One region of the Thioalkalicoccus limnaeus genome, then DNA from elsewhere that is predicted to be linked to it. Evidence: predicted binding sites of a transcription regulator. Region 1 holds the regulator's gene; the other holds the start of a gene.

Region 1 (5,705 bases):
GGTCCAGCCATCCCGCGCGTGACGCTCGGGACACTGCTCAAGGATACGCTGATCGAGATGACGCGAAAGGGCCTAGGCCTGAGCGCCATCACAGATACGGCTGGCCGGGTCGTCGGCATCTATACGGATGGGGATCTGCGCAGAACACTCGACCGTCCGATCGATATTCACATCACCCCGATCGAGGCGGTCATGACACCGGGCTGCGTGACCGCCCATCGCGACATGCTGGCCGCCGAGGCACTGCGTCTGATGGAAGACAGGAGGATCAACGGACTCCTGATCGTCGACCGGGATCAACTCCTGATCGGCGCCCTGAACATGCATGATATGCTCCGCGCCGGGGTGGTTTAGTCTGCCACGACCCGGTTTACCCCGCCCCCACTGTTTTCTTCCGCCGAATCCAACCGCCATGCGAGATATCCTCGAGCGCGCCCGACCGATCCGCTTAGCCCTGTTCGATGTGGATGGGGTTTTGACCGATGGCCGCCTCTATTTCAGTGACGACGGGTCGGAACTCAAGGCCTTTTTCTGTCGCGACGGCCATGGACTCGTGATGCTGCAACAGACGGGCGTCGCGGTCGGCGTCATCACCGGTCGCCGCTCCAAAGCCGTCGAGCGCCGCATGGCGGAACTCGGTATCGATCGCCTCTATCAAGGATGCCGTGACAAGCTGCCAACCTACGAACAGCTGCGAAAGGAACTGCAACTCGACGACCGTTGCATCGCCTACGTCGGCGATGACCTCGTCGATCTGCCGGTGATGCAACGGGTCGGGCTGGCCGTTGCGCCGGCCGACGCGGATAGGCGGGTCGTTGCGCAGGCCCATTGGCAGACACCATCCGCGGGGGGCCGGGGAGCGGCGCGCGAGGTCTGCGAGCTCATCATGGAAGCCCAGGGCACTCTCCCGCACTGATGGCCATGCCATGACGGGGAGCCGCCCGGCACCAGCGATGTTCGTCAACCGCCAACAGCTCACACTCGCATTGATCCTGGCGGGGCTCGGTACCGCCGCCTGGTGGTGGGGCCGGCCCGAGCGGGTCGAGGCGCCGCCGTCGGCGTCGGCCGAGCGCCGTCCGGATTACGTCGTCGAGGGCTTCCGGGCCACGCAGATGGACGATCTCGGACGGACCCAGCGTCATCTGCAGGCGCGCATCTTGCGGCATTTTCCCGGGGACGACAGCACGGAGCTCGACGCCCCCGAACTGACCTGGCTAGTCGATCAGGCCCCTCCGTGGCACGCCCAAGCCGCGGCCGGCCGGGTCGCGGCCGAGGGCAACGAGATCCAGCTCCACGGCAACGTCGTGCTGCATCGCGCGGCCAGCGCTACGACCCGCGCGATACGGATCGAGACCGATTCGTTACGCGTCGAACCCCAAAACGACTACGCCGAGACCGATGACCCGGTTCGACTCTACAGCGACCGTGATCAACTGACGTCGACCGGCGTCCGCCTCTGGTTCGGCGAGACACTCCGGATCGAATTTCCGAAGCGCACACAGGCCATCTTTCACATGGCCGATGAGGGGCGACCATGATTCAGCCCGGTCACGACCGCCGACACCTCGCTTGCGCGCTCTCGCTGCTGCTGGCGTCGTGGGTCGGATCCGCTGTGCCAAGCCCCGCTGGCGCCGACGACCCGATCCAGATCGAGGCCGACAGCGTGCAGTTCGACGACCAGCTCGCCCTCAGCCTCTACCAAGGCCAGGTCCTGGTCGAACAGGGTCGGCTGCGCATCGAGGCCGACCGAGTCGAAGTTCAGCATCGACCCGATCGCCGGCCGGAACGGATCACCGCTTGGGGGGACCCGGCGATCCTCGTCCAACGCGCCGAAGGCGACGCCCCGGAGCAGCGGGCCGAGGCGCGACAAATGACCTATGACGTCACCCGGGACGAGATCAGTTTGATCGACCGAGCCGTCCTCTACCAGGGTCAGGATCGCTTCAGCAGTGATCGGATCCTGTTCAATCGAGCAACCTCCCAGATCAAGGCCGGGACCAGCGCGAACGGGACGGAGCGCGTTCGCATCGAGATCACCCCCACACCATGACGACACTGCGGGCAACGAATCTCACCAAGCACTATCGCCATCGCCCGGTACTCCGAGGCGTCGATCTCGATGTCAACGACAGCGAAGTCGTGGGCCTCCTGGGGCCGAATGGCGCGGGCAAGACCACCTGTTTCTACCTGATCGTCGGCCTGATTGCGGCCAATACGGGCCGGATCACGCTCGACGGGCGGGATCTGACGCGGCTGCCGATGCACGCCCGCGCCCGCTGCGGCTTGAGTTACCTCGCGCAGGAACCCTCGGTCTTTCGCAAACTGAGCGTCGAGGAGAACCTGTTGGCGATCCTCGAGACACGCCGCGAGCTCGACCGCGCCGGACGGCGCACCCTCGGGACAGCCTTGCTCGAGGAACTCGGCATCGCCCATGTCGCTGGATCGCTGGCCCTGAGCCTGTCCGGCGGCGAACGCCGCCGCCTCGAGATCGCGCGTGCGCTGGCCGTCGAGCCACGGGTCATGTTACTCGACGAACCCTTCGCGGGGGTCGACCCGATCGCAGTCGGCGACATCAAGCAGATCGTGACCCATCTGCGCGAGCGCGGCATCGGCATCCTGATCACGGACCATAACGTGCGTGAGACGCTCGACATCTGCGACCGCGCTTACATCATCAACGACGGCCGGGTCATCGCCGAAGGGACACCCCAGGCCTTGCTCGAAAACGCCGAGGTCCGGGCCGTCTACCTCGGCGAGCACTTCACGCTATGACCCCGGGGCACTCGACACGAGCCGGGGCCGGCACCTCGAGTCATGCTACGATCAGGGTTGCATCGGCTAGAATGATCCAGATCGCATTGAATTGCGAACCATGTTACGGCAATCCGAGCAATGAAGCAGTCGATCCAACTTCGTCTCGGCCAGCATCTGGCCATGACCCCGCAGCTGCAGCATGCGATCAAGTTGCTGCAGTTGTCGACGTTGGATCTGCAGCGCGAGATCCAGGAGGTCCTGGAATCGAACCTGATGATCGAGGAGGGCGACGAGACCGAGGGTTCCCATGGCGCCGAGGAACAAGCAGGCGAACGCCCGGCGGAAGAGCGTGATGCCCTTCTCGAAACCCCGCCGCGGGATCTCGACCGCGAGGTCGATGGGCAACGCACCGACATCCCTGAGGACTTACCGGTCGACACCGAGTGGAGCGACCTTTACGACACCAGCTACCTGCCCGGCGCGACCCGCGACGAAGAGGGGCCGGATTGGCTCGCACAGCGCAGTCGCCCGCAAAGCCTGCACGACCACCTGATGTGGCAACTGAACCTGTCCCGCCTCGACCCGCTCGAGCAGGCGATCGCGACCGCCGTCATCGATGCGATCAATGACGACGGGTACTTGACGACCGATACCGCGGAGCTGAAGGCGACCCTCGGTGACCCCGACCTCGGGTTGGATGAGATCGAGGCCGTGATCCATCGCGTCCAGTCATTCGACCCTCCAGGCGTGGCCGCGCGCGACCTGCGCGAATGCCTCCTTCTGCAATTGCGACAACATCCGCAAGGGGATCCCGTGCGCGATGTCGCGCTCGCCATCTGCCGCGACCACTTCGCCACGCTGTCGCGACGCGATCTCGCCGGGATCCGCACCGCACTTGGCCTCGACGCCGACGAACTGGCACAGGCCATCACGATGATTCGTGCTCTGCAACCCCGCCCCGGGGCCTTGATCGCGGAAATCCAAACAGAGTACGTTATACCCGACGTCTTGGTGCGCAAACGCGACGGCGCCTGGTTGGTCGAGCTGAACCCGGACATCACGCCGCGGCTCAGGGTTAATGCGGACTATGCGAAGCTGATCCGCCGTGCCGATCAAAGTGCCGACAACCTGTGCTTGAAGAGCCACCTCCAAGAGGCACGCTGGTTCATCAAGAGCCTGGCGAGCCGCAATGAGACGGTGCTGCGCGTTGCCGCCAAGATCGTGGAGTTGCAAAGGGATTTTCTGGAACACGGAGAGGAGGCGATGAAGCCCATGGTCCTGCGCGACATCGCTGAGACCCTCGATCTGCACGAGTCGACGATTTCGCGCGTGACGACCCAGAAGTACATGCATACTCCACGAGGCACCTTCGAATTGAAGTTCTTCTTTTCCAGCCATGTGGGCACGGCTTCGGGAGGCGAATGTTCGTCGACCGCGATCCGCGCCCTGATCCGCAAGCTGGTCGCCGGTGAGCCGGCCAGCAAGCCCCTCAGCGACAGCCGGATCGCGACCGTGCTTGGGGATCAGGGCATCAATGTGGCCAGACGCACCGTGGCAAAGTACCGCGAGGCCTTGGGCATACCACCTTCGAACGAACGTAAACGTCTCACTTGAGAGGCGTTCAGAACACTAGGAGTACATCATGCAGATCAACCTGACGGGGCACCATGTCGACATCACCGAGGCACTCCGGGGCTATGTCGAGAACAAGTTCGAGCGTCTCGGGCGGCATTTCGACCACGTCATCAACATGCACGTCATCCTCAGCGTCGAGAAGCTCCGCCAACGCGCGGAGGCCACGATCTACGTCAATGGGGCCAACCTGTTCGCGGAGTCGGTCCATGAAGACATGTATGCCGCGATCGACGGGTTGATCGACAAGCTCGATCGCCAGGTCATTCGCCACAAGGAGAAGAAGAACAATCACCGCGGCGGCAACAGCCTCAAAGGATTAGACGAAGCCCCACCGACCGACGAGTAGGAAGCACCCCGGTCCGAGCGATAGGCAGACCAAACGCCCCGGACCGGGCGCCACTTCGTCCCGAGTGATTGGTCTCATGCGACTCGGTGCGATCGTCGCGACCGACGCGATGCTCACAGCGGCTGACGCCGTTGTGATGCAATACCCCACAATCACCGCGCTGGATGTGCGAAAATCTCCGCCCATTATCCTTGTCCAGTGCATTGGGATTCATGTGATCGATGTCTCCGTCTGAACTCATCGCCGAGCGCCGGATCGGCTGCCGTGTAGAGGTCACCAGCAAGAAGCGCTTGCTCGAGACCTTGAGCGAACTGTTGGCCAGCGCGAACCTGATCCTCACGCCGGAGATCGTCTTCGAACGCTTGATCGAACGAGAACGGCTCGGAAGCACCGGTCTCGGTCACGGTATCGCGCTGCCGCACGCACGCGTACCGGAGATCCGGGAACCGATCGGGGCCTTCGCCCAACTGGCGACGGGGATCGGATACGACGCCATCGACGAAACGCCAGTCGACCTGGCCTTCGCGCTACTGGTACCCGAGGCGGCCAATGAGATGCATCTGCAGCTTCTATCCCAGTTGGCCACGATGCTCAGCAATCCAGCTTTGCGGGTGAGCCTGCGCAACGCCGAGACAGCGGCCGAGGTACTCGGCCTCTTCAAGGACTGGGAACAGCGTACGACATAGTAGCTCACGGGACTCGGCCGGCGCCGCCGGAAGGGCCTGTCAAGGTACCATGAAACTGATCATCGTCAGCGGTCTGTCGGGCTCGGGCAAGAGCGTTGCGCTCCACACGCTGGAGGACCTCGGCTACTACTGCATCGACAACCTTCCGCTATTCCTGCTGACCGAGTTAGCCACCGTCATCGCGCAACTCGAGGACCCGGTCTACGATCAGACGGCCGTCGGCATCGACGCCCGCAACAAGCCCGAAAACCTCGCCACCCTCACACGTATCATCGACGAGGCGC
Region 2 (5,705 bases), on a different contig from region 1:
TTGCCCCGTAGCGTCGCCAGACCCTGGAAATCGGTATAGACCCGGCTGGCCTGAAGCTCATCCATCCGTCACCCCCATCAGATCACCACCAGCGTCGCGCGCAGCGCGCCGGCCTCGCGCAACGCCTCCAGAATCGCCACCAGGTCGCCGGGCGCCGCGCCGACCTGGTTGACCGCATGCACGATCTCCTCGAGTGAGACACCGGGTTCCATCAAGAACATACGGCTCTCCTGGCTGATCTCGACCTCGGAATCGGTCCCGGTGACCGTGACCCCGCCGGAGAAGGGCGCCGGCTGGCTGACCAACGGGGTCTCGGTGATGGTCACGACCAGATTGCCGTGGCTGACCGCGGCCGGCCGGACCACGACATGCTGCCCAATGACGACGGTCCCGGTGCGGGAGTTGATGACCACCCGCGCCGCGGCGTCTCCCGGCTCGACGGGGATGTTCTCGACCGCGGCGACGAAGGCGACCCGCTGACCCGGATCATCCGGCGCCGTGACGCGAATCGCGCCGCCGTCGAGCGGCGAGGCCGAGTGGCGGCCGAGCCGTGCATTGATCGCCTCGGCCACTCTCAGGGCCGTCGTGAAGTCCGAATCATGCAGATGCAGCACCAGGTCGCCGCCCTCGTTGAAAGGGTTGGCGACGACCCGCTCGACGGTCGCACCGTTCGGGATCCGGCCGGCGCTCGGGACATTGACCGTGACCCGCGAGCCATCCGCGCCTCGCGCACCGAATCCGCCAACGACCATGTTGCCCTGGGCCAGCGCGTAGATCTGTCCATCGGCCCCTTTTAGCGGGGTCATCAGCAAGGCGCCGCCGCGCAAGCTCTCGGCGTTGCCGATCGAGGACACCGTGACATCGATCGTCTGACCCAGTCGCGCGAACGGTGGCAGCGTCGCCGTCACGAGGACGGCCGCGACGTTTTTCGGTCGAATCTGCACGTTCGGGGGCAGGGCGACACCGAGCTGCTGGAGCATGTTGGTGACGCTTTGGGCCGTGAAACGGCTGGTATTGGTATTATCGCCGGTGCCATCCAAACCCACCACCAGCCCATAACCGACGAGCTGGTTCGAACGCACGCCGGCGATCGATGCGATGTCCTTGATCCGGGTCCCGACGCTCGCGCGCGCGTCGAGCAAACCTGGAGTGGGATACGGCGTCGCGCCAAAGTCATCGTTTTCGAGCATGCCGTCGCCGTGCGCCGCGAACGCCGCCAACAGGCTCAAGGGGACAAGCCAGCGGCCGGTCATCATCGTGCAAGACCTTCGTTTCATAGCGTGACACTCACAACGAGGCGGGCCGGGCCGAGCAGCCGCGGCCGGACCCCTCGATCAAAGCGGGAAGATGGGGTTCAAGAAGAAGCGCGTGAGCCAACCCGGCCGGTTCGTATCCGCGAGCGTTCCGGTCCCGCCGTAACTGATCCGTGCATCGGCGACCAACAACGACGACACCGTGTTGTCGGGCCGGATGTCCTGCGGCCGAACGATGCCCGTGATGCGAATGAACTCCTCGCCCTGGTTCAGCGTGAGCCATTTCTCGCCGCCGACCAGCAGATTGCCGTTCGGCAGCACCTCGGAAACGACCACCGAGATGTTGCCCTGCAAGCTATTGCTTTGCTCGCTCTTGCCGACGCCGTCGAAGGCGCGGTCCACCGTCACGTCCAGGTCCAAGCTGCGTGGATCCACGTTCATGCCAGCCGCACGGATCGCGGCCTCCAAGGACCCAGTCGAATCCTTCGCCAAACCGGTCATGGCATTCTTCTTGGCGGCCGTCTTCTCCATCAGTGTGATGGTCAGGATGTCACCAATATTGCGGGCCACGGCATTCTCGAAAAGCATCATGCCGTACCCGGCACGGTAAAGGCTCCCGGTGAATTGGGTCGGCGATGGCATGACGACCGGCGGGACCGCCTCCGGCGGCGGCGGTACCGGACGCGCCGCGACATAGGCGGGGTTATCGCCGGGTACCGGTGGCGGCTTCGTCACCGACGCACAGCCGCCGATCAACAGAAGCCCCGCGGCACCGAGGCCGCCGCCGATCCAGGATAGAGGCGTCATACCGGTTCTCCGAATCACTCGTTAGAGGTTTTGAGCAACGAACCGCAGCATGTCGTCGGCCGTCCCGATGGCCTTTGAGTTCATTTCGTAGGCGCGCTGGGTCTCGATCATGTTCACGAGCTCCTCGACGACGTTGACGTTCGAGCTCTCGACCGACCCCTGCACCAGGACCCCAAGCCCATCGAGCCCCGGGATACCCGGTTGCGGCGTACCGCTAGCGGCGGTTTCCCGAAACAGGTTATTGCCTATCGCCTCGAGGCCCGCCGGGTTGATGAAGTCGACCAGTTCGATCTGGCCAACCTGCGTCGGGGCCTCGTCGCCCGCGACCTGCGCGGAGACGGTTCCATCCGATCCGATCGTCACGGTCAAGGTCGCCTCGGGGAGGGTCACCGCCGGCTCGATTAGCATCCCGCTGGCCGTCACGAGCTGCCCCTCCGAATTGCGTTGCAGCGATCCATCCCGGGTGTAGACGACCGTGCCATCCGGCGACAAGACCTGGATGAATCCGCGACCGTTGATCGCGACGTCCAGATCGTTGCCGGTGTGGACGATGTTGCCCTGCGTGAACAGCTTCGCGGTCGCGACGGTTCGCACCCCGGTTCCGAGCGTGAGTCCGGACGGCAGCTCCGTGTCCTCCGTTTCCAACCCGCCCGGCTGGCGCACGGTTTGATACAGGAGGTCTTGAAACATGGCCTGTCCACGCTTGAAGCCGGTCGTGTTGACGTTCGCGAGGTTGTTCGAGATCACCGCGAGGTTCGTCTGCTGGGCCTCGAGCCCGGTCTTGCTGATCCAAAGGGCGGGAAACATGTCACCTCCGTCGCATTGCGGCCGGTCCGTCAAGGAATCGGCACCTACTGAGTTGGCAGCATTATTCGGGCCAACCTGGCTTAACCTGAAGTTCGCAGCCGAACGCCGGATACCTGGCCCCCGGTCGAGAGATGCCAAGCTGCGGGGTGGCCCCGGCCATGGGAATTAGCCTTCGAGATCGGGTTGCGCTGCGCTGACCCGACCTACGAGTGCGGCGGTTATTCTTGAACCGATGCTCGGACCCGTCCGGTCGTCAGGCCGGCCGGACCAGCATGCTCGCGGCCTCGTCCGTTCTCTCGGCCTCCTTCATGACCTTGACCTGCAGCTCGAACAGACGGGCCAGCTTCATCATCTGCACCAGCGACTCGACGCCATTGACATTGCTCGATTCGAGCGCCCCCGATACCAATGTCACCGTGTGATCGGCATCGGCCTCCTCGCCATCGGCCAACCGGAACAAGCCATCATCGCCCTTGTGCATCTGTTCGTCCGGGGGCCGGGTCAGTTTGATCCGGTCAAGCACCGCCATGTTGTCCTGTCCCAACAGCTTGATCGAGATGGTCCCGTCCTGGCCGATCTCGACCTTGTCGGCCGGCGGCAGCGCCACCGGGCCGGCATTGCCGAGCACCGGGTGCCCCGCTCCGTTGGTCAGGATGCCGCCGGCCGAGACCTGCATATCCCCGGCCCGTGTATAGGCCTCGTTGCCATCGGGGGCCTGGACCGCGATCCAACCCTGACCTTGAATCGCCACGTCCAGATCGCGGCCCGTCGGAATCGGGGCCGCCGGCGAGAGATCGGCCCCGGGCGACTCGGCCCCGGCATAGGCCCGCGACGGAAACCCCGGCCCATAGACGGATTGACTCTGCAGTTGATGCAGATCGGCGCGAAAACCGGCGGTGTTGGCGTTGGCCAGGTTGTTGCTGACAACCCCCTGCGCATTGGCCACCTCACGCGCTCCGGCCATACCGATATAGAGCATCCTATCCATCGCTGACCCCTCCTTCCGCCTACCTCATGTTCAAGATCGTCTGGGTAATGGTATCCGCGGTCTGGATCGTCTTGGCATTGGCCTGATAATTACGCTGCGCCTGAATCAGGTTCACCAGCTCCTCGGTGAGATCGACATTCGACTCTTCCAGCGCGCCGGACTCCAAGCGCCCCAATCCGCCCACACCCGGGGCGCCCACCAGGGCCACTCCCGACTCCGGGGTTTCGACCCAAGCGCTGTCCCCAACCGGCTGAAGTCCTTGCGGGTTGGCAAAGTTGTAAAGGGCCACCTGCCCCACCACCTGCGATCGGCCGTTCGTGAAGTAGCTGACGATGTGGCCGGTGTCGTCGATCGCGATCCGGCTGAATTCGCCGGTCGCATAGCCATCCTGTTGCAGACCCTGGATGGTGAAGGGACTGGCGAACTGGGTCGAATCCCCGAGTGAAAAGGTCATATCCTTCCCCGCCGCGCCATTGGGCTCGCCGGCCCCGTTCAGGGGCTGCCAGCCGGCGAGCTCGAACTCGGCCGATTCGGGGTCGAGGACGCCCTGCTCATCGAAGGTGAGGGTGCCGGCCGGTGAACCACCCACTGTGACGCCGCCGATCAGCGCATGCACCTCCCACTGATTGCCCTCTCCGCGCACGAAGTAGAGCGAGAGGGTATGAGGATTGCCTAAGCTATCGTAGACCGTCAGCGACGTGGCGCTGTTATAGGTATCTGGGCTCGGTGGTCCGGCGTTCGCGTCTTCGCCCCACGGATCGAAAGGCCCGGCCCAGGGTTCGGCGGGCGGCTCGACGCCGGCGTCGAGGTTCAATGACAGATTGCCTCGCGACGTCGCCGACGGGGCCATCTTGGCGGTGTCGATCCGCAGGTCCCCCAACTGGCCCGACACCCCGCCCGCGCCATTCGATTGGTACCCCATCAGTCTCATGCCACCCTGGTTGACGATGAAACCATCCTTATCGGTTCCGAAGGCACCAGCACGGGTGTAGGCCATCGCGCCACCATTGTTCACGCCGAAGAACCCTTGACCAACGATGGCCAAATCGAGGCTTTTGTTGGTCAACTTCAAGGACCCCTGGTTGAAGCTCTGGCTGACCCCAGCGACCTGCACACCCATGCCCACGGCCTTCCCGGGCGAGGCATTCGCCGCGTACATGTCCGCGAACAGCGCCTGCGACGACTTAAAGCCGACGGTGGACGCATTGGCCACATTATTGCTGACCACGGACAAATCGGTCGTCGCCGCTTGCAGGCCACTGATGGCGTTATTCATTAGCATCGAATCATCTCCCACGAATCATCTGTCGACCAAGGCGACGCTGATCTATTGGCCGTCCTGGCCAAAGATCAGCACGGAAGTCGCAAACGCGGTTTCCGACTTCCCTCTTGTTCAGTCGCTGATCGCGACCGAACACGGCGGGGCTCCTGCCCCGCACGGAAAACGCTGGATAGTTCAGCGTTTCCCTAACGGATCTCTCGCACCTGATCCAAGGTTATCTGCTGCCCACCGGCCAGGGATAGAAGCACTGGCCCGCCCTGAGCATCCACGGAGACGCCATCGACCTGTTGCCGAACCATGGACTCGAACACCACCTGCTCTCCATTGATGGAACCGGTCGCCTCCTGACGGTAACGGCCTGCCGGCAGCGGCTCGCCTGAGTCATCGAGTCCGTCCCAATTGATGTTGACCAGACCCGGACCCTGCCCTGCCATGCTCATCGTGCGCACGAGCTGACCAGTCGCGTCATAGAGATTGATGGTCAAGTCGGGCACCATCACCGGCAGATCGATCGCGCCGACCGCCCCAGAGGTCCCATCGAACACGAGTCCCTCACCCTGGACCAATA

Evidence for each region. Region 1 encodes sigma-54, which starts transcription at its own class of promoters, with help from an activator protein. Its sites were predicted from a motif close to TGGCANGNTNCNTGCTT; they were not measured.
Region 2: a site for sigma-54 is predicted at 2,924-2,940, ahead of flgG (flagellar basal-body rod protein FlgG). Genes of this name have one in related genera too.

The regions. Positions count from the first base shown of each region.
Region 1 covers NZ_JBDKXB010000012.1:5,810-11,514, reverse strand. Annotated here, with positions in the region: gene ABC977_RS10350 (KpsF/GutQ family sugar-phosphate isomerase) at 1-354, shown strand, start outside; gene ABC977_RS10345 (KdsC family phosphatase) at 413-916, shown strand; gene lptC (LPS export ABC transporter periplasmic protein LptC) at 927-1,538, shown strand; gene lptA (lipopolysaccharide transport periplasmic protein LptA) at 1,535-2,050, shown strand; gene lptB (LPS export ABC transporter ATP-binding protein) at 2,047-2,772, shown strand; gene ABC977_RS10325 (RNA polymerase factor sigma-54) at 2,893-4,368, shown strand; gene hpf (ribosome hibernation-promoting factor, HPF/YfiA family) at 4,397-4,735, shown strand; gene ABC977_RS10315 (PTS sugar transporter subunit IIA) at 4,957-5,421, shown strand; gene rapZ (RNase adapter RapZ) at 5,471-5,705, shown strand, end outside.
Region 2 covers NZ_JBDKXB010000005.1:22,250-27,954, reverse strand. Annotated here, with positions in the region: gene flgJ (flagellar assembly peptidoglycan hydrolase FlgJ) at 1-65, opposite strand, end outside; gene ABC977_RS05685 (flagellar basal body P-ring protein FlgI) at 78-1,190, opposite strand; gene ABC977_RS05680 (flagellar basal body L-ring protein FlgH) at 1,335-2,060, opposite strand; gene flgG (flagellar basal-body rod protein FlgG) at 2,082-2,867, opposite strand; gene ABC977_RS05670 (flagellar basal body rod protein FlgF) at 3,121-3,855, opposite strand; gene flgE (flagellar hook protein FlgE) at 3,875-5,137, opposite strand; gene ABC977_RS05660 (flagellar hook assembly protein FlgD) at 5,323-5,705, opposite strand, start outside.